DNA from 4 places in the Kushneria phosphatilytica genome. Region 1 is predicted to be linked to each of the others. Evidence: predicted binding sites of a transcription regulator. Region 1 holds the regulator's gene; each other region holds the start of a gene.
What was found. The regulator sigma-54, encoded in region 1, starts transcription at its own class of promoters, with help from an activator protein. The targets are predictions, from matches to a motif close to TGGCACNNNNNTTGCTNT.

Region 1 (4,876 bases):
GATCGGCGGTATGACGGATCGGAGAGAGGAACTGCTCCTCGGATTCAATGGCTTCTGCCAGCGTCATGTCGCTTTCGCGTGTCAGCGGATGACGCCGGCGTGTTGCCGCGTAGCGTTCCAGTAGAACCCGGGGTTCTGCAGTGAGATAGACCACCTGGCAATCAAGTCCGCGTCCGGTCAGTGATTCCAGCAGGCCCGGGAACTGTTCCAGCGCGGTCGGCAGGTTGCGGGCGTCAATGCTGACCGCAACCCGACGTCGGTGTGGGCTGCCAGCTTCGAGTTCATCGATCAGCGGTGCCAGCAACATGGCTGGAAGATTATCGATGGCATAGAAGCCAAGATCCTCGAGCGCCTGCAGCGCGATCGATTTGCCGGAGCCGGATCGGCCACTGATGATTACCAGTTGCATGATCAGTTGCGCTCGTTTTGCTGGCGGATGGCCCCGATCAGGGTCTCATAAAGCGCTGGCTGGCTTTCGGCAGCGCGTAGTGCCTTGCGAGTTTCGTCCGAGTTGAGTAGCTCGGCAATCTGGGCCAGCAATGCCAGGTGGGTATCATCGGCAGTTTCAGGCACCAGCAGCACGAAGATCAGATCGACCGGTTCCCCGTCGATGGCATCGAAATCGATCGGATCGGCCAGACTCAGGAAACTGGCCAGTGGCTGGCGGCAATGAGGGTTGCGAGCATGGGGAATGGCGACGCCATTACCTACGCCGGTGCTGCCAAGTCGCTCGCGGCTGATCAGCCGGCCGAACACCTCCTGGGCGTCAATGCTGGGGGTATTCTGGGCGATCAGGGTGCTGAAGAATTCCAGCACCCGTTTCTTGCTGCCACCGGTCACATCGAACATGGTGCGTTCCGGCGGGAGGATCTGATCGAGCGTCATGATGTGCGGGAGCCTGTCAACGCTTGCGAAATCCTGGCGCCGCAGGCAACGGGGCTGCAAACGCCGGCGCGGTATGTGCGGTGTAACAGGCCGCATGAGCGTAATGCAACGTTCTTTTGCACATTGGCCTGTATTTTTTCCGGGGACTTGCGAAAACCACTGCTGCGGTATTGTTCATGGGTCATGGTGGCTCACCGAATGGCTCTTCTCGCGCCTGCTCGAACGGTCAGGAGGCAGCAGTGCGGCGAGTCTTGTCAGTGTTAACAGGCCTTGTGTTCCCTCGAATGCCCGGGCGGACCCGAAGTTCCGCCCGGGACATGACTTCCTTGTGCCTTGCCGGTTCTGCAAGGGTGTTCAGTTCTTGCCGTTGCCCTGGGCGCGTGCCTGAACCTTTTCCTTGTGCTTGACCAACTGACGGTCCAGCTTGTCGGTCAGGGCATCGATGGCAGCATACATATCATCCTGTTCACTGTTGGCATGAAGCTCCGCGCCGGAAGCATGCAGGGTACAGGCAGCCTGCTGACGTGATTTTTCCACCGAGAGAGTGACCTGCACATTGGTAATGTTGTCGTGATGTCGCTCTATCCTGGCCAGCTTCTGATGAACATAGTCTCGCAGTGCATCGGTCAGTTCGATGTGATGGCCGGTAATATTGACCTGCATGACACGCTCCTTTCCGACAGGTGACAAGTTGATTGTAAACCTTTTGGCTCGGGTGCCTACCCTGCTTATGCCAGTCGCTTGCGTTCACTCGACGAAGGAATACCCATGGATTCACGGTATTTGGCGATGGTTCGTCTAGCGACGGTAATTCCGCTGTCCGACAGCAGCGATACCAGGCGTGCATCGGAAAGCGGCTTGCGGGGGGATTCGTCGCTGATGAGCTTCTTGATCCGCGCTCGAATCGCCGTACTGGCATGGCCTTCTCCTTCCTGTCCGACATGACTGGAGAAGAAGTGTTTGAGTTCGAAGACACCACGAGGGGTGTGAATATACTTGCGCGTGGTAACACGTGAAATGGTGGATTCATGCATTTCGACGGCGCTGGCGATATCGGCCAGAACCAGGGGCTTCATGGCCTCTTCGCCGTGCTCGAGAAATGCCTGCTGATGCAGCATGATTTCCCGTCCTACCCGGAGCAGTGTGTCGTTACGGCTTGACAGGCTTTTCATCAACCAGCGGGCTTCCTGTAGATGTTGCTTGAGAAAGCTGTTGTCATCGCTCTTGTCGGCACGACGTATCAGCGCCGCATAGTCGGGCTGAATACGCAGGCGGGGCAGGGCATCGGGGTTGAGTTCGAGCTGCCAGCCGTCACGAGGGCTGCGACGAAGAATCAGGTCAGGAACAATATAGCCCTGCTCGGCACCTTCGAAACGTTGCCCCGGCCGAGGGTCCAGGGTGCGGATGGTGGCAATGATGGTGGTGAGCGTCTCATCGTCTACCCCCAGCCGGCGTCGTAGCAGCTTGCGGTTATCCAGTCCCAGTGCTTCGAGGAAATGGCGAATCAGGCGTCTTGTCTGAGGTAGATGAGGCGTGTCGGAAGGCAACTGTGCCAACTGCAATAACAGGCATTCGCGCAAATCGCGGGCAAAAACCCCACTGGGCTCGAACTGCTGGAGTCGTACCAGCAGCTGCTCAAGTTCGCTGACACGCAGTCCAGCCATACCCTGGGCCCGCAGCCCCTGACAGAGCTCGTCCAGCGTTACGCTCAGATAGCCGCTGTCATCGAGTGCATCGATCAGGGTTTCGGCCATCTGGTGATCGCGTTCGTCGAGCGTCAGCAGCGCCAACTGCGCGCCAAGATGCTGTTGCAGGGTTTCGGCAGCTGTGTTGCGTTCGAAATCGGGCGCCTGGTCACTGCCGTTACCGACGGCGTCGGGATAGATATCTTCCCACTGACTATCCAGCGCCAGTTCATCGGGAATGTCTTCCGCCCATTCCTCGTCCCGGGGATCACTGAGCTCCAGCTCGTCGAAGTCTTCCTCGAGCTCAAGCAGGGGATTGCTTTCCAGCGCCTGCTGAATCTCCTGACGCAGATCGAGCGTCGACAGCTGCAACAGGGCAATGGCCTGCTGCAACTGCGGCGTCATGTTCAGCTGGGCGCCGATTCGAAGCTGCATGGAGGGTTTCATCATGGACATGATGGCGGGCTCGTCACTGGTACATTGACGACACGCTATCGAGCCCCTTCATGCCATGCAAGAGCCACAAGGGGTTTTTGAAGCAAATTCCATGCCACGCCTGGCAGTGATCAGAGTCGGAATTCGTGCCCCAGATAGACATCACGCACATGTTGATTGGCGAGAATGGCGCTGGCATCGCCTTCGGCGATGATCTTGCCATCACCGACGATATAGGCGTTGTCACAGATATCCAGTGTTTCACGCACGTTGTGGTCGGTGATCAATACACCGATATTGCGCGTGCGCAACTGCCGGATGATGCCCTTGATTTCTCCCACCGAGATGGGATCAACCCCTGCGAAGGGTTCATCCAGAAGGATAAAAGCCGGTTCCGTGGCCAGTGCCCGAGCGATTTCAACACGTCGGCGCTCTCCGCCGGAAAGGCTCATGCCGACGTTATCGCGAATGTGGGTGATGCTGAATTCCTCCAGCAACTGATCAAGGCGTCGCTGGCGGCCGGCGCGATCAAGATCCTTGCGAGTTTCCAGTATCGCCCGGATATTGTTGGCGACCGTCATCTTGCGAAAGATCGAGGCCTCCTGCGGAAGATAACCAATACCCGAGCGGGCACGTCGATGCATCGGTTCGCGACTGAGATCAAGCTCATCAATCGAGACATGGCCGGCATCGGCGCGAATCAGTCCCACGATCATGTAGAAGGAAGTAGTCTTGCCGGCGCCATTGGGCCCTAGCAGCCCGACGACTTCACCCTGTCGGATTGACAGGCTGATGTCCTGCACCACACGCCGACCCTTGAAGCTCTTGGCGAGATGCGTAACGTTCAGCGTCTTCATTGACCGCTGCTTCCCCCGTCGTTGCTGCTGGCGGTGTTTGGCGTCAGGGTCATGTGTACTCGACCGTTCTTGCCACTGCTACCCTCGGATTGATCGGCATTCTGTCGTCCGCGAGCGTCTACCTGGCGGGTGTCGAGATGATACTGGACGTAGCCGCCGTTGAAGGTGTCATCACCCTGATGCAACTCGGCATCGCCGATCATTTCCACCCGCCGGCTATCAGCGTGGTAGATCAGGGTGTCGCCCCAGCCACGCACCAGAGGGTCGGTGGGGTTGGGTTTCTGTTCGATATAGGCGCGCTTGCCCCCGCCACCTTTGGCGGTGACCTGTGAAACGCCGCCATTGTTGCCTCGTCGGATGGTGACCGTAGCTGCGTCGAGTTCCATCGACCCCTGTTCCATCTGAACATTGCCGGTATAGACGGCGGTACCGGCCTTGTCGTCGAGCTGTAGCCGATCTGCCGAGACCTGGATGGGTTTCTCGGCATCGCCCTCCAGTGCCGCTACCGGTGCGGCAGCGATCAGACCGGCCGTCAGGGCAGCAGAGCAGAGCAGCAGGCGTCGCTTCATGTCGGATTCCTTGTCGGTTTTGTCAGGAAAGACAGGCGCCCTTACGGCGTGTCTGATTGAGTGGTCATCGGAAAGTAACCATGGACATCGCCATCGATGACCAGCTCCTTCCGATCAAGCCAGGCATCGAAACGATTGCCACGAGTACGCTGGTTGCCCCGGTGGAAATACGACTCGCTGTTACTCCAGGCATGGCGGTCATTGCGATCATAATGCAGCGTATCGGTTTCCAGACGCCACTGGCGATCGGGTTCGAACAAACGCGCATCACCCGTCAGAACCAGCGTGTCATCAGTGCCACTCAGTCTGGCCTGCTTACCGGTGGCATGCCAGTGACGTCCGCTGCTATCAAGCAGCATGACATTCGGACTGCGGGCGCGGGTAACATCATCATCAGGGGTGTGCGCAATCCGTGGTGATGAGAGCGTTTGGTCGGCCTCTCCCT
Region 2 (4,876 bases), 1.7 Mb from region 1:
GTCGCGTCCATTGCGTCTCAATACCGGACGGGTGCGCGATCAGTGGCACACCATGACCCGCACCGCCCGCTCGGCCCGGTTGATGAACCATCGCGCCGAACCCTTCGTCGAACTCCACCCCGAAGACGCCGCAGTGGCCGGGATTCAGGAAGGCAGGCTGGTGGCGCTGACCGGTGCCGGAGGCCAATACCTGGGCCGGGCGCGTCTCAAGCGCGGTCAGCGGCGAGGTGAAGCCTTCGTGCCGATGCACTGGAACAATGCCTTCAGCGGTCGCGCCAGGGCCAATGTCCTGATTGCCCCTATCGTCGATGCCATCTCCGGCCAGCCGGAATCGAAACATGGCGCCGTAGGGGTGCAACCGCTCCCGCACGGTTGGGAGGCGACACTGATCGTGGCCGGGGCGTTGGCCGAGTCGATCACGCCGACCGAAGGCTGTGCCTACTGGTCGCGAATCCCGATGGAACACGCCCTGCGCTGGCAGCTGGCGGGCCAACCCGAGACCCGGGCGCGAGACTGGATGGCCTGGATCAAGCGCACCTTACCGGGCCCGATATCACAGTGGAGCACCGATGACGCCCGAGGGCGGCTGCGGGCCAGCGGTCTCATCGAGGGTCGGCTTCAGTGGTGGCTGATGGTTGGCCCGCCCGCCGAGTTGCCCTCGCTGAACTGGCTGGATGCCTGCTTCAGCCCCACGGATGACGTGCCGCTCGATGCAGCCACGCGGCGGCGTATTCTGGCCGGCGCTGCCAGTGGCGCCGTAGATGAGGGGCCTGTCGTCTGTAGCTGCCATCAGGTGGGGCAGTATGCGATCCAGGCGGCCATCCGTGACGGCCATCGAAGCGTCGAGGCGCTGGGAGCGAAGCTGGCGTGTGGTACCCAGTGCGGCTCCTGTCAGCCTGAACTGAAGGCATTACTGGAAGAGGTGTGTGATCATGTCGAGCTGTAATCCCTCGCGCACCGTGCGTCTCGGTGCGCCCCGCTGGATGATGCGGCTTGGTCACGCCGCGACTAGGGCGCTGTTGCCGACGCGTACCCCGACTCCTGAAATTGCTGCGAGCGCGCAGAGAGCGCCAGCCGGGCGGGTGGCACTGGTGGGCGCCGGTCCGGGGGCGGCTGATCTGTTGACCGTGCGGGCGCTGACGCGCCTCCAGGCGGCTGATGCCGTGGTGTATGACCGGCTCGTGGGTCAGGACATTCTGGCGCTGTTGCCGACCGGGTGCGAACGCTACTATGTCGGCAAGGCCTGTGGTCATCACAGCGTGCCTCAGGCCGAAATCGGTGAGCGGCTGGTCGCGTTGGCGCGCGAGGGCAAGCGGGTGGTGCGGCTCAAGGGCGGCGACCCCGGCGTGTTCGGCCGCATGGGCGAGGAGCTGGCGGCTCTGAGCGAGTCCGGTATCGAAACCGAGATCGTTCCGGGCATCACCGCTGCCTCCGGTGCGGCTTCGGCGCTCGGTCTGCCGCTGACGGATCGAGCCCACGCCCAGTCGCTGCGCTTTGTGACCGCACGCCAGGCACAGGCCGAACTCGACCCTGACTGGCGCGCCCTGGCCCGCCGGGACGAGACGCTGGTGTTCTATATGGGCCTGGGCCGGGTCGCAGAGATCTGTGACGGCCTGATTGGCGCCGGGTTGCCCGCCAACTGGCCGATCATGCTGATCGCCCACGCCACACTCCCGACGCAGCAGATCCGCGCCGGCACGCTGGCAACGCTCCCGGCCCGGCTGGCCGAGGCGCCGATGCCGTCGCCATGTCTGATCGTGGTCGGCAGCGTTGTGTTGCTGTATCGGGGTGGTGACGATGCCGGTGTGGAGGATGCTGATGTGGAGATTGAGCCCCGGCCCGCAGGCGCGCCTCTCACCTGAGTAGCGCGTGTTGAACTCCAGACCACGAAGAACGCCGTCATCCGAGGATGACGGCGTTTTCGATGGCGGGCACTGTCGAGCGCTGGGCGAGTGCGCTTACCGCGCAGCGATCGGCGCCGCTCCGGCCTTGTCGTCATCCGCATCGGCCGCCTGACGGTAGGCGGCCTCTTCCTCGGCCTCGACCGCCGGCGTGAAACGCACCGCCAGCGCCGCCACGGAAATCAGCACGACCGCGATGCCGAGATAGAACAAGCCTTCCTGATAGGTCAGCGACTCGCTTCGAAACAGAAAGCCCGCGGCAACAGCCCCTGCGTTGCCGCCGGCGCCGACGATGCCGGCCACGGCGCCGAGTGCCTGTTTGTTGATGAACGGCACGACCCCGAAGGTCGCCCCCTCGGCCATCTGCACGAACAGGCTGAACACCAGCATGATGCCGATGGCCATTGCCAGCACCTGCATCTGGGCAAAGCCGATCAGGGCGACGCCTTCGCACAACATGGCCAGAAACAGCCAGCGCACGCGGCCCTTGAGTCCGCTCTTGCGGGCGAACAGGTCCGAGAAAATGCCGCCCAGTGTTCGGGCGAACAGGTTCATCAGCCCGAACAGCCCTGCGATGAGACCGGCCGTGGCCAGACTCAGCGAGAAGGTGTCAAAGAAGTAGATGGCGGCGATGTTGTTGATGGTCAGCTCGACCCCGAAGCAGGCCGCGTAGACCAGAAACAGTGCCCAGACGCGGATATCCTTCGCCGCTGCCGCGAAGCTTTGAAACGCGCCGTGCTCGCGACTGGCCTCGGGCAGTTCGCCGCGGGCCCGCAGCTCGTCGAAGTTGCCGTCCGGGGCATCCTGGGTCAGGCGGTAATAAGCGATGCCGGTCAGAAACAGCACGATGCCGGGCACGACCATCGCCAGCCGCCAGCCCAGGGTTTCGCTCACGCCCAGCATCAGTACACCGGAAAATACCAGCGGCATCAGGATCTGAGTGGTGCCGCCGCCCAGGTTACCCCAGCCGGCGGTGGTGGCGTTGGCCGTGCCGACCACATTGGGCGCGAACATGATCGAGGAGTGGTACTGGGTGATGACAAAGGAGGCCCCAATGGCCCCGATGGCCAGGCGCGCCAGCAGAAAGGTTTCGAAGCTGTCGGCCAGGCCGATCAGCATGACCGGCAGCGACCCCAGGCACAGCAGCCAGGTATAGGCGCGGCGGGGCCCGATGCGGTCACACAACAAACCAATGACCAGCCGCACCACAATGGTGATGGCGACCGAGGCGATGATGGTGTTGCCGATCTGGGTCTTGGTAAGGCCGAGGTCATCGCGTACCACGGCCATCAGTGGGGCGATGCCGAACCAACCGAAAAAACAGATGTGAAAGGCGAACCACGACAGGTGGAAGGCGCGCATTTGGGGCGTGGAAAAGCTGGCCAGGCGTATCCTGTTGGCCTTGTGGCGGATGTCCATCACTCGTTCTCCGTGGTTGACGACACTACCGGCGATGACGGCCCACAAACGACAACGGCGCCCATCGGCCCCCGGGGATAGGGAGGGTCGATGGACGCCGTTGTCCAGTGAGTACGCGACCGGCAGGACGCGATTGGCGATGTCAGGGCTGGGCGTGGCTATGGCCCGATCGAGCCGCCGTTGGCCCGAGTACCCAATCCCGAGCAGGACCAGTGCCACAATCGAAAGAACGCTGGAATTTCAGGCAACTATCGGCCAGTAGAGGAATTGCGTTGTGACGTGAAAGAGGGGAGGTGGCCGCTTGCGGTGCATATGAGAGCTGGTGTGCACTGAAGCTGAGCCTTGAGCCTTTCGGGTTAGCGGTCGGCAAGCTCGATCATGGCCCGGGCGACCGCGACCAGCGGCTGGCTCTGGTCCATCGCGGTCTTGCGCATCAGGCGATAGGCGCTGTCTTCATCAATGTGTTGCTGCGCCATGAGCAGCCCCTTGGCACGCTCGATCAGCTTGCGCTCACGCAGCGTCTTGCGCGTGTCTGCCAGTTCATCACTCAACTGCTGGAGCCGGCTGTTCTGCGCCTGTACCAGCTCGAGCAGCGAGCGGTCGAAATGCCGCGCCATCGCCTGCTCTGCCGAAGGCGTGGTGTGGGTGCCAGCGCTCGGGGACATCGGTTCGGCGCCTGTCGTCACGCTATCGATGTTGCGCTGGTGTGCTCGCTCAAGCGCCTCACGACAGCTTTGGTGCAGCGCCTCGACGAGCTGATCCTCGAGCGCCTTCATGGCGTCGATGCGCTGAGTCGCCAGGGCGTACCACTGTTCGCCGGGCGCTGTGAGCTCGTCCGGCAGTGCTGCATCGGTCAGCGCCAGTGAGCGAAGATGGTTCAATGTGGTCAGCGCCGGATGCTCCATGAGCGCTGCCCACCGGGTCTGCAGCGTCTCGTCGGCAAACTCGGTGAATGTCTCGAAACAGTCGTTCTGGGTATCGATTAGTGTTTGCAGGGTGTGGCGATGCGGTTCATCAAAGTGGCCGAGGGTGAAGCCCAGTGCACCGCAGGCGCGCTCCTGCCCGGCCAGCTCCTTGCCCTGAATGAAATGGAAGAGGCTGACCAGTACGCGGGTAATGTCCGCATCGCTGGCGGTATCGGCCACCTCGAACACCACCGACAGCAGCGTGCCGATGGTGCGGTTGTACAAACGCGTGGCTTCGTCGGCGGTCACCTGCTGCTGCTCCACCCGGGCGCGCAGCCGTGCGAGCGCTTCGGCTTCGTTCACGGCATCTGCCAGGCGCCTGAGCAGGCGAGGATCGCGCGCGTGCACCTCGTGCGCGGCCTCGCCGGGCGCGGTCATCCAGTGTTCCAGCGCAGCATGCAGGGCAGCCTCGGCCGTTTGGCTGTCGGCAACGTGCGTTTGATAGCGGGTGATGAACCGCTGGCCACGGGAGCCCAGCACGATGCTGGAGGCCCCGCGCTCGCGTTGCAGGGTATGCACCAGCTGGCAGAGCGGCCCCACCAGCGCGCAGAGGGCGGTCAGTTGATGCAGTCGATCGATATCGGAGGCATT
Region 3 (4,876 bases), 1.7 Mb from region 1:
CTTCGACCCACGACTCATGGGCCTTCTCGCGCGAGCACTACGCGAACCTGCGAGCGGCCCCGAGGTGCTCATCGCCCGGCTGACCCGGCGAGAACGCGACATCCTGCGTCTGATTGCACGCAGCTATGCCAACAAGGAAATCGGCCGAAGGCTGGACATCAGTGAAGGTACGGTCAAGGTTCACATGCGTCACCTGCTCAGGAAGATGGGCATGCGCACCCGCACCGAAGCAGCCGTATGGGCGGCGCGAGAGGGGTGGAAATGATCGCCTTGCGTGTTTCATGGCCGAGCAGGTTCTTCTCTTCCGGCCGGATGCTGGTCTCATTTACTATCGGAGCCCCCTTCATGTTGAAACCATTACTGCGCAGTGGCCTGCTGATACTGTCGCTGTTTTCGCCTCTGGCACTGGCCAATGGCAATCATCCACACGTCGAAATCAGAACCAGCCAGGGCAAGATTGAGCTCGAACTCAATGCTACGGCGGCGCCTCGCACGGTGAAAAATTTCCTGCGCTACGTCGATGAAGACTTCTATCAGGGCACCATCTTTCATCGCGTTATCGACGGCTTCATGATCCAGGGCGGCGGCATGACAGCGAATCTCTCGCCCAAAAAGACGCATGCCCCCATGGCACTGGAGGAGAGTGGACTCAGTAACACCCGTGGCACCATTGCCATGGCGCGTACCGCCCAACCGGACTCGGCTACCAGCCAGTTCTTCATTAACCTGGTCGACAATCCGACACTGGATTACCGCAACTTTCAGGCGCCCGGGTACACCGTCTTTGGACATGTGGTATCGGGAATGGACGTGGTTGACGCCATCGCCGGCGTGCCGACCACTCACAAGGGCCAACACGCCGATGTCCCTCGGGAACCAGTCACCATTCTGGGCGTCAGGCGACTGCAGTAACGTGCCTCGCCAGCGGTCCATCAGGCCACGGCCCCTTCGACCTGCGGGGCCGTGCGCTGGCGTATCAGCGATACTCAGTGCAGTTGACCGGAGGGGCCGAAATACTCGAAATGACGATACGGTGCATCGACACCAAGAGCAGCCAACTCGTTATCCAGGTCACGCATGAAGCCAGTGGGGCCGGTGAAGTAGCAGCTCGGCGTCGCCTCACGCGGCAGGTAGTCGGCCAGCAGCGCCCGATCGATGATGCCTTTGTGGTGCTGGCCATCGGCAGTCTCCGGATCACTGTAGACGTAGCGATAGGTCAGCTGGCTGCCGTACTGTTCGGACATTGCCTGCAGATGCTCATGAAAGGCATGAACGCGAGCGTTGCGTGCGCCATGCAGGTAGATCACCCGGCGCCCTGCATCAAGCGCCTGTGCCATGAGTGAGAGCATGGGCGTCTGGCCCACACCACCACTGATCAGCATGACCGGCGCATCGCGATCATCGAGTACCATCTCACCGACCGGCGCCAGTAGCCTGACGTGATCGCCGACCTTCACATGATCATGCAGGTGGCGGCTGGCCCGCCCCTGACCCTCACGCTTGACCGAGATGCGATAGAAATCATCCCCCGGCCGTGACGTCAGGCTGTACTGACGCAGGGACTGTTCACCGTCGATCTCGAGTGCCACGCCCAGGTACTGGCCCGGCTGAAAGGTTCGGATCGGCTTGCCATCCACCGGTTTGAAGTAGAACGACACGATCTCATCGCTCTCCGGCACACGATCAATCAGATAGAATTCGCGCTCACCACGCCAGCCCCCCGGCGCCTCTTCCAGCTGACGGTAGGTCTGCTCTTCGGCATCGATGAGTCGATTGGCGAACTCCCAGTAGAGTCCGCTCCACGCGTCAGCCACATCAGGGGTGACGGCATCGCCAAGCACTTCACCAATGGCAGCCATCAGGCACTCGCCCACGATCGGATACTGGTCGGGCTGCAGATTGATGGCGACATGCTTGTTGACGATCGGTGTCATGAGCCGCTCCAGCGCGACCGGGTCCTCCCGATCAAGGGCATAGGCCACGACCGAACGTGCCAACGCCCGGGGCTGCTCTCCGGTCTGCTGATGACGCATGTTGAACATCGATCTCACATGCGGATAACGCTCGAACATTAACGGATAGAAGGTTTTGGCGATGGTTTCAGCGTGCTCTGCAACAACCGGTGCGGTTGTTGCAATAATCCGGGCCTGTTCATTAGTTAGCATAAAAACATTCTCTTTGATCAAATCAATAAAAACACAATCATGACTTAGCAAGTCTCATGCCAGGTTGTAACTGCTTGAAATACCATACCTATTATTAAAAGCGTGTCATTTTGATTCTTGTCGACAGTGTCCAAGTGACACTACCTGAGTCAATTTGATACCTTCAGCGAGAATTCTGCAGAGAGAAAATCCATTATCATTGTTTATTACAAGATCCTTTCGAATGCGCGATGAACTCCTCACGGAAATGAAATCATGACCATTGCGTCGGCCACCCCTTATTGTTCTCATGGCGCACATTGCCAGACCTGCAGCCTGAGCTCGCTATGTCTGCCAGTGGCGTTGAAAACCGGTGAGCTGGATCACTTTGATGCCATTATCAAAAGACGCCCCCCACTGGCGACAGGCGATTGTCTCTTCAGACAGGGCGATCATTTTTCAAACGTCTATGCCATTCGTTCCGGCAGCCTCAAACAGGTCAATTTTGATCATGCAGGCAATGAGCAGATCACCCATTTTTTTCTGCCCGGAGAACTGGTGGGATTCGATGGTATCGACGATGGCTACCATACCGGTTATGCCCATGCCATGGAGAAAACCTGTATTTGTGAAATCCCCTTCAGCCATCTGGAGACGCTGGCCGAACGGATACCACAGCTGCGCAGTCAATTATTTCGCAGCATGAGCCGCGAGATGAAAGAGGATCACCGTCTGATTCGCCTGCTGTCATGCAAGACGGCCGATGAGCGTATTGCCGGTTTTCTGATCAATCTGGCTGTGCGCTTTCAGAGGTGCGGGCACTCTTCAAAAACCTATCGGCTTCCCATGACACGAACCGATATCAGCAATCATCTTGGCCTTGCTCTTGAAACGGTCAGCCGGGTGCTCAAACGCTTCAGGGACAATCATCTGGTCGCCATCAGGGGACGCGACGTTCAAATATTGCAGCCACAATTATTATATGAACTTGCCGAAAACGGTTCACCCTGAAAAAAACGACAGGATTGCTTTCCATCAGTACCACAACCCATCTTTTGATTGGAAAATTCCAGGACATGGGTTTTTTATTTTGAAACAGCAATTCATTATATATAAGCGCATGCGACAAACTGCCCTATAGGGATTCTTCATATCGGCCGTAAAATGGCCATGAAAGTCGCATGGGCTTTCAGGTGGTGCCCTCGTACGCGATAACTCGAACAGCCGGCGACAGAACCGGCACAACGCGCTCGCTGACACGGGGACATCAGGGGATCATTCGACAAGGGGTCCGGGACATGATTTCCGAGTCGCTCGTCGCGCTTTCGAGATGGCAGTTTGCCCTCACCGCGCTCTATCACTTTCTCTTTGTCCCGCTGACGCTGGGACTGGCTTTCGTGCTGGCCATCATGGAGACGACCTATGTCGCCACCGGCCGCGAAATCTACCGTGACATGACCCGCTTCTGGGGCAAGCTGTTCGGTATCAACTTTGCCCTCGGCGTGACGACCGGGCTGACCATGGAGTTTCAGTTCGGCACCAACTGGGCCTACTACTCCCACTATGTGGGCGATATCTTTGGCGCCCCGCTGGCCATTGAAGGGCTGATGGCCTTCTTCCTCGAATCCACCTTTGTCGGGCTGTTCTTTTTCGGCTGGGATCGACTGAGCAAGGTCCAGCACATGGTGGTGACCTGGCTGGTGGCCATCGGTTCGAATTTCTCGGCACTGTGGATCCTGATCGCCAACGGCTGGATGCAGCACCCCACCGGCGCCCAGTTCAACTTTGAAACCATGCGCATGGAGATGCAGAGCTTTGCCGATGTCATCTTCAACCCGGTTGCTCAGGTCAAGTTCGTACATACCGTGGCAGCAGGTTACTGCACTGGCGCCCTGTTTGTAGTCGGTATCAGTGCCTGGTATCTACTCAAGGGGCGTGATCTGGCTTTCGCCAAACGCTCCTTTGCCGTGGGTTCGATCTTCGGGCTGTTTGCGGTGCTGTCGGTCATGGTACTGGGAGACGAATCCGGCTACGAAATGGGCGATGTTCAGAAATACAAGCTCGCCGCCATCGAAGCCGAATGGGATACTCAGCCGGCACCCGCGGATTTCACCCTGTTCGCCATACCCAATCAGGAAACCCGCGAAAACGACTTCTCCATTCAGATTCCCTGGTTACTGGGGCTGATCGCAACCCGTTCGATGGATGAGCAGGTCACCGGCCTCAATGAGCTCACCGATCTGCATGAGCAGCGTATCATCAGCGGTATCAAGGGCTATACGGCACTCCAGCAGCTGCGCGAAGGTAATGACTCACCCGCAGTACGTCAGACCATCGAACAGCACCAGGCCGATATCGGCTACGGCATGCTGATGCTGCGCTATCTCGAGGATCCGGCCAATGCCACGCCGGCCCAGATCCATCAGGCGGCACTGGATACCATCCCCAATGTGGCACCACTGTTCTTCACCTTCCGCATCATGGTCGCCTGTGGACTGCTGATGCTGCTGGTCTTCGCCTTCGGTACCTGGATCAGCGTGCGCCGAACGGTGTCGAACTACCGTCGCGCGTTGTGGCTCTGTGTGTTCGCCATCCCACTGCCCTGGATTGCGGTCGAGTGCGGCTGGTTCGTGGCCGAGTACGGGCGTCAACCCTGGGCAATCGGCGAGGTCCTGCCGACCTTCCTGGCCACTTCATCGCTTACAGCGCGTGATCTCTGGATCAGTCTGACC
Region 4 (4,876 bases), 1.1 Mb from region 1:
CATGCCAGGGATGATGCCTTTGTGTGACGATAACCATACTTTGGGGTATATACTTTCTGTTACATGACGACTAAGGTAGCAGTGCATGTTGTCATGCTTCTGACATCATGACACTCATGCAAGGGCCAGCGACTGGTTGGCTGCGATCATGAAGATGGACCTCAGACTTCATCGCAGTGCAGTAACCGGGTCGAACAAGAGCCACAGGATTAAACAAACGGGCAGCGTCGTCAGCGACGCGATATGCAGGAGCTGCAGGGGTGCAGCGACGTGTCAGGGAATGAGCCTGCGATCAGTCCCGCCCCGCGTGTATCGCCATACGAGCGATAGCGATCCAGGAGAGCAGACATGACACTGTTAATGATTGGTGGTACCGCCTACGCACTGCTGATGTTGTTTGTCGTTGGCGCCATGATGGTTTCCGGTCGGGCTTCCGATCGCGAAGAGCTGCAGCGCCAGACGGTGCAGGTCCCGGCGACCAGCGAAGCCGGTCAGATGAAACTGAAGGTGGCTCCGCAGCAGCATCCACATCCGCAGCAGCACGCTGCCTGATCTGTCCCTGCACAAGCTGCAGGACATGAAAAACGCCGCCGGCTATCCGGCGGCGTTTTCGTTTGTAGCGCTGCTGTCCGAGTAGCCGCCCGGGCCACGACCCGGGCGGTCTGCAGCCTTACTTGCGAGCGCGCTTGCGCTCGTTTTCGGTCAGCTGCTTCTTGCGCAGACGAACATGCTCAGGCGTGATTTCGACCAGTTCGTCATCATCGATGAACTCGATCGCCTGCTCGAGGCTGAAGCGGATCGGCGGTGTCAGCACGATGTTTTCATCGCTGCCCGAGGCGCGCATGTTATCGAGCTTCTTGCCCTTGGTCGGATTGACGACCATGTCATCGGCGCGGTTGTTGATACCGACCAGCATGCCCTCGTAGACCTCGGTGCCCTGCTCGATGATCAGCTTGCCGCGATCCTGCAGGGTGAACAGGGCATACGCCAGGGCCTTTCCGGAGACCATGGAGACCAGAACACCGTTGCGGCGTTCAATGGTGGCATCCGGCTTGAGAGCGCCGTAATGATCGAAACGGCTGGTCAGGATGCCGGTGCCGGACGTCAGGGTCAGAAACTGACCACGGAAGCCGATCAGTCCGCGTGACGGGATGATGAAGTCCAGTCGAACGCGACCCTTGCCATCCGGGTTCATGTTGGTCATCTCGCCCTTGCGGTAGCCGAGCTCCTCCATGATGGCGCCCTGGTGCTGCTCTTCGCAGTCGATGATGACTTCTTCGTAGGGCTCCTGCTGCTCACCATCGATTTCACGAATGATGACCTCGGGACGGCCTACGGCCAGCTCGTAGCCCTCACGGCGCATGGCTTCGATCAGCACCGACAGATGCAGCTCGCCGCGACCGGATACCTTGAACTTCTCGGGGGATTCACCCTGTTCGACGCGCAGCGCCACGTTGTGAATCAGTTCGCGCTCGAGACGTTCCTTGATATTACGGCTGGTCACGAACTTGCCTTCGCGTCCGGCGAAAGGAGAGTCGTTGACCTGGAAGGTCATCGAGACGGTAGGCTCATCCACGGTCAGAGCCGGCAGGGCCTCGACATTATTGGGATCGCAGAGCGTATCGGAGATCGCCAGATCGTCGATACCGGTAATACAGACAATGTCACCAGCGCTGACGGCATCTGCCTGCATGCGCTCCAGACCCATGTGGGTCATGACCTGGCCGATCTTGCCGCGTCGGGTTGCGCCGTCGCGGGAGACCACGGTGACCTGCTGACCGGGACGAACACTGCCGCGCTTGACGCGTCCCAGACCGATGACGCCGACATAGCTGTTGTAGTCCAGTGCCGAAATCTGCATCTGGAAAGGACCATCGAGTTCGACGGTCGGCGGCTCGACGATATCGACGATGGACTGGAACATGGGCGTCATGTCCTCGGCCATTTCATCCGGTTCCATACCGGCCACGCCGTTGAGTGCCGAGCAGTAGATGATCGGGAAGTCGAGCTGATCCTCGGTAGCGCCGAGGTTGTCGAACAGATCGAAAATCTGGTCAATGACCCAGTCGGGACGGGCGCCGGGACGGTCAATCTTGTTGACGACCACGATGGGCTTGAGCCCCTGAGCAAATGCCTTCTGGGTCACGAAGCGGGTCTGCGGCATGGGACCGTCGACAGCATCCACCATCAGCAGCACCGAATCGACCATCGACATGACACGCTCGACCTCACCGCCAAAATCGGCGTGGCCAGGGGTGTCGACGATATTGATGTGATAGTCGTGCCAGCTGATCGCGGTATTCTTTGCCAGGATGGTAATGCCGCGTTCCTTCTCCTGGTCGTTGGAATCCATGATCCGCTCCTGGTTTTCCGCCTTGCGGTCCAGGGTACCGGATTGCTGCAACAGCTTATCGACCAGTGTGGTCTTGCCGTGGTCAACGTGAGCGATGATGGCGATATTGCGAAGCTTGCTGATATCGCCGGCGATGTCCTGACTGGTCATGGATAATCACCCGAAAGTGGAAACACGCGTTCACCTTCTTCGACGATGTACGCCGAATGGATGACGTGTGGAAATTTGCGCGCATTGTAGCGACTCACGGGCGTGACGAATAGCTGCTGGAGGCTTCAAACGAAAGAAGAACATAAAAAGCGGGCTCCCGGGCAGAGAGGACTGCTGTCACGCTCTGTTGTGGTGCATGCACCCATAAGGTGCATCACAAGAGTGCAATACGAAGGTCGGGCGCATTCCATGGCACGCCGCAGAACTGCGCTTCATTCGTTTGAGAAGAGTGAATTTGTTTTATAAAACATGAAGATATCCCAATGGCAGGCGCGATGCCGAAGCGGTTGGCACGCTGCATGCATTATTTGGGGACAGGACACGACCTGTATGCACTACAGGTGAGCGTGTTACAACGACAATCCGAGAAGATGTTTACCGATCCCGAGCCGTCACGCTCATAACGGAGGACCATCATGTCAGAGAAAACACTTGCCCTGATCGAGGAAAACGACGTCAGGTGGGTTGATCTGCGCTTTACCGATACCCGAGGCAAGGAGCAGCACGTCACCATTCCTGCACGCAGTGTCGATGAAGAGTTCTTCGAGACCGGCCAGATGTTCGACGGCTCCTCCATCGATGGCTGGAAGGGGATCAATGAGTCCGACATGATCCTGTTGCCGGAAGACGGCACGGCCTACCTCGATCCGTTTACCGAGGACCCGACGCTGGTGCTGCGCTGCGACATCATCGAGCCGGCGACCATGCAGGGTTATGAGCGTGATCCGCGCTCCATCGCCAAGCGTGCCGAAGCGTATCTCAAGAGCACCGGCCTGGGGGATACCGCCTTTTTCGGTCCCGAGCCCGAGTTCTTCATCTTTGATGAGGTCCATTTCAAGACCGACCTGCGTGGCTCCTACTATCGGATCTCCTCCGAAGAGGGCGCCTGGGCGACCGATGAAGCCTTCGAAGGCGGCAACATGGGTCACCGGCCGCGCGTCAAGGGCGGATACTTCCCGGTACCGCCGGTCGACTCCTTCCACGATATCCGCAGTGCCATGTGCACCACGCTGGAATCCGTGGGCCAGGGCGTCGAAGTGCACCACCACGAGGTCGCCAACGCCGGTCAGAATGAAATCGGGGTCAAGTTCAACACCCTCGTGCAGAAGTGCGATGAGGTGCAGACCCTGAAGTATGTGATCCACAACGTGGCGCATGCCTATGGCAAGACGGCCACGTTCATGCCCAAGCCGATGAACGGTGACAACGGTTCCGGTATGCACGTTCACCAGTCCTTCTGGAAGGACGGCGAGAACATGTTCGCCGGCGACGGTTATGCAGGGCTTTCCGAAACGGCGCTGTACTACATCGGCGGCATCATCAAGCATGCTCGTGCGCTGAATGCCTTCACCAACCCCTCGACCAACTCCTACAAGCGTCTGGTGCCGGGCTTCGAAGCGCCGGTCATGCTGGCCTACAGTGCCCGCAACCGTAGCGCCTCGTTGCGTATTCCGTATACGTCGAGCCCCAAGGCCAAGCGTGTCGAGACCCGTTTCCCGGATCCGGCGGCCAACCCCTATCTTGCCTTTGCCGCCATGCTGATGGCAGGCATCGATGGAATCCGCAACAAGATCCATCCCGGCGATGCCATGGACAAGAACCTCTATGACCTGCCGCCGGAAGAGGGCAAATCGGTGCCCACCGTGGCCAGCAGCCTGGACCAGGCACTCGAGGCGCTGAAGGAAGATCATGACTTTTTGACTGAAGGTGGTGTGTTCAGCGAGGACATGATCGAGGCCTACATCGAACTCAAGATGGAAGAAGTCACGGCAGTGCGCATGGCGCCGACGCCGGTCGAGTTCGAGCTTTACTACAGCGTCTGAATCGATGACCGAGCCGCCTCGGCGGTTCGGATATGTCGGATAGGGAAACGCCCCGCGCAATGCGGGGCGTTTTTTTGCGTGGTGGGCAGAGTATACCGATCAGCAGGTGTGCAGGTTGAACCAGAGCCAGAAGCCTTTCGGTGTCTTCGGCTGCCCCGTCTGACGATCAACGAAGTGCAGCGTCAGCCACCGGGACGAGCGGGAGTCGCTGTGGTTCCAGGTCTCTCCCTTGTCGTAGGTGATCCCGTCGAGCACGATGCCGCGATCCTCGACCGTGACGCTGATCATGGGGTTGTCGAAGCCATAGACAGCTGCCATCGAGACTTCGCCTTCGGTGCCGCGATCAATTTTGGTAAAGGCCTCCAGTCCCCGGGCACGCTCGCCTTCACACACATAACACTGGGCAGGTACACCGGTACGAGCTACATGTCCCTCTTCCAGTTCGGAACGACCGACCAGACCCGGTTGGGGATGGCCGGCGCCATCGCGT

Region 2: FY550_RS01320 (NarK family nitrate/nitrite MFS transporter) is a predicted target of sigma-54. The motif match lies at 3,521-3,538, and genes of this name have one in related genera.
Region 3: hmpA (NO-inducible flavohemoprotein) is a predicted target of sigma-54. The motif match lies at 2,210-2,227, and genes of this name have one in related genera.
Region 4: glnA (glutamate--ammonia ligase) is a predicted target of sigma-54. The motif match lies at 2,852-2,869, and genes of this name have one in related genera.

Annotation. Positions count from the first base shown of each region.
Region 1 covers NZ_CP043420.1:2,183,036-2,187,911, reverse strand. The annotation lists gene rapZ (RNase adapter RapZ) at 1-409, opposite strand, end outside; gene ptsN (PTS IIA-like nitrogen regulatory protein PtsN) at 412-885, opposite strand; gene hpf (ribosome hibernation-promoting factor, HPF/YfiA family) at 1,240-1,548, opposite strand; gene FY550_RS10100 (RNA polymerase factor sigma-54) at 1,614-3,005, opposite strand; gene lptB (LPS export ABC transporter ATP-binding protein) at 3,137-3,862, opposite strand; gene lptA (lipopolysaccharide transport periplasmic protein LptA) at 3,859-4,431, opposite strand; gene lptC (LPS export ABC transporter periplasmic protein LptC) at 4,473-4,876, opposite strand, start outside.
Region 2 covers NZ_CP043420.1:299,550-304,425, forward strand. The annotation lists gene FY550_RS01310 (nitrate reductase) at 1-946, shown strand, start outside; gene cobA (uroporphyrinogen-III C-methyltransferase) at 1,020-1,862, shown strand; gene FY550_RS01320 (NarK family nitrate/nitrite MFS transporter) at 1,959-3,320, opposite strand; gene FY550_RS01325 (nitrate regulatory protein) at 3,677-4,876, opposite strand, start outside.
Region 3 covers NZ_CP043420.1:519,693-524,568, reverse strand. The annotation lists gene narL (two-component system response regulator NarL) at 1-265, shown strand, start outside; gene FY550_RS02310 (peptidylprolyl isomerase) at 346-912, shown strand; gene hmpA (NO-inducible flavohemoprotein) at 987-2,165, opposite strand; gene fnr (fumarate/nitrate reduction transcriptional regulator Fnr) at 2,421-3,155, shown strand; gene FY550_RS02295 (cytochrome ubiquinol oxidase subunit I) at 3,443-4,876, shown strand, end outside.
Region 4 covers NZ_CP043420.1:3,315,308-3,320,183, reverse strand. The annotation lists gene FY550_RS15455 (hypothetical protein) at 349-552, shown strand; gene typA (translational GTPase TypA) at 671-2,503, opposite strand; gene glnA (glutamate--ammonia ligase) at 2,980-4,386, shown strand; gene FY550_RS15440 (hypothetical protein) at 4,486-4,876, opposite strand, start outside.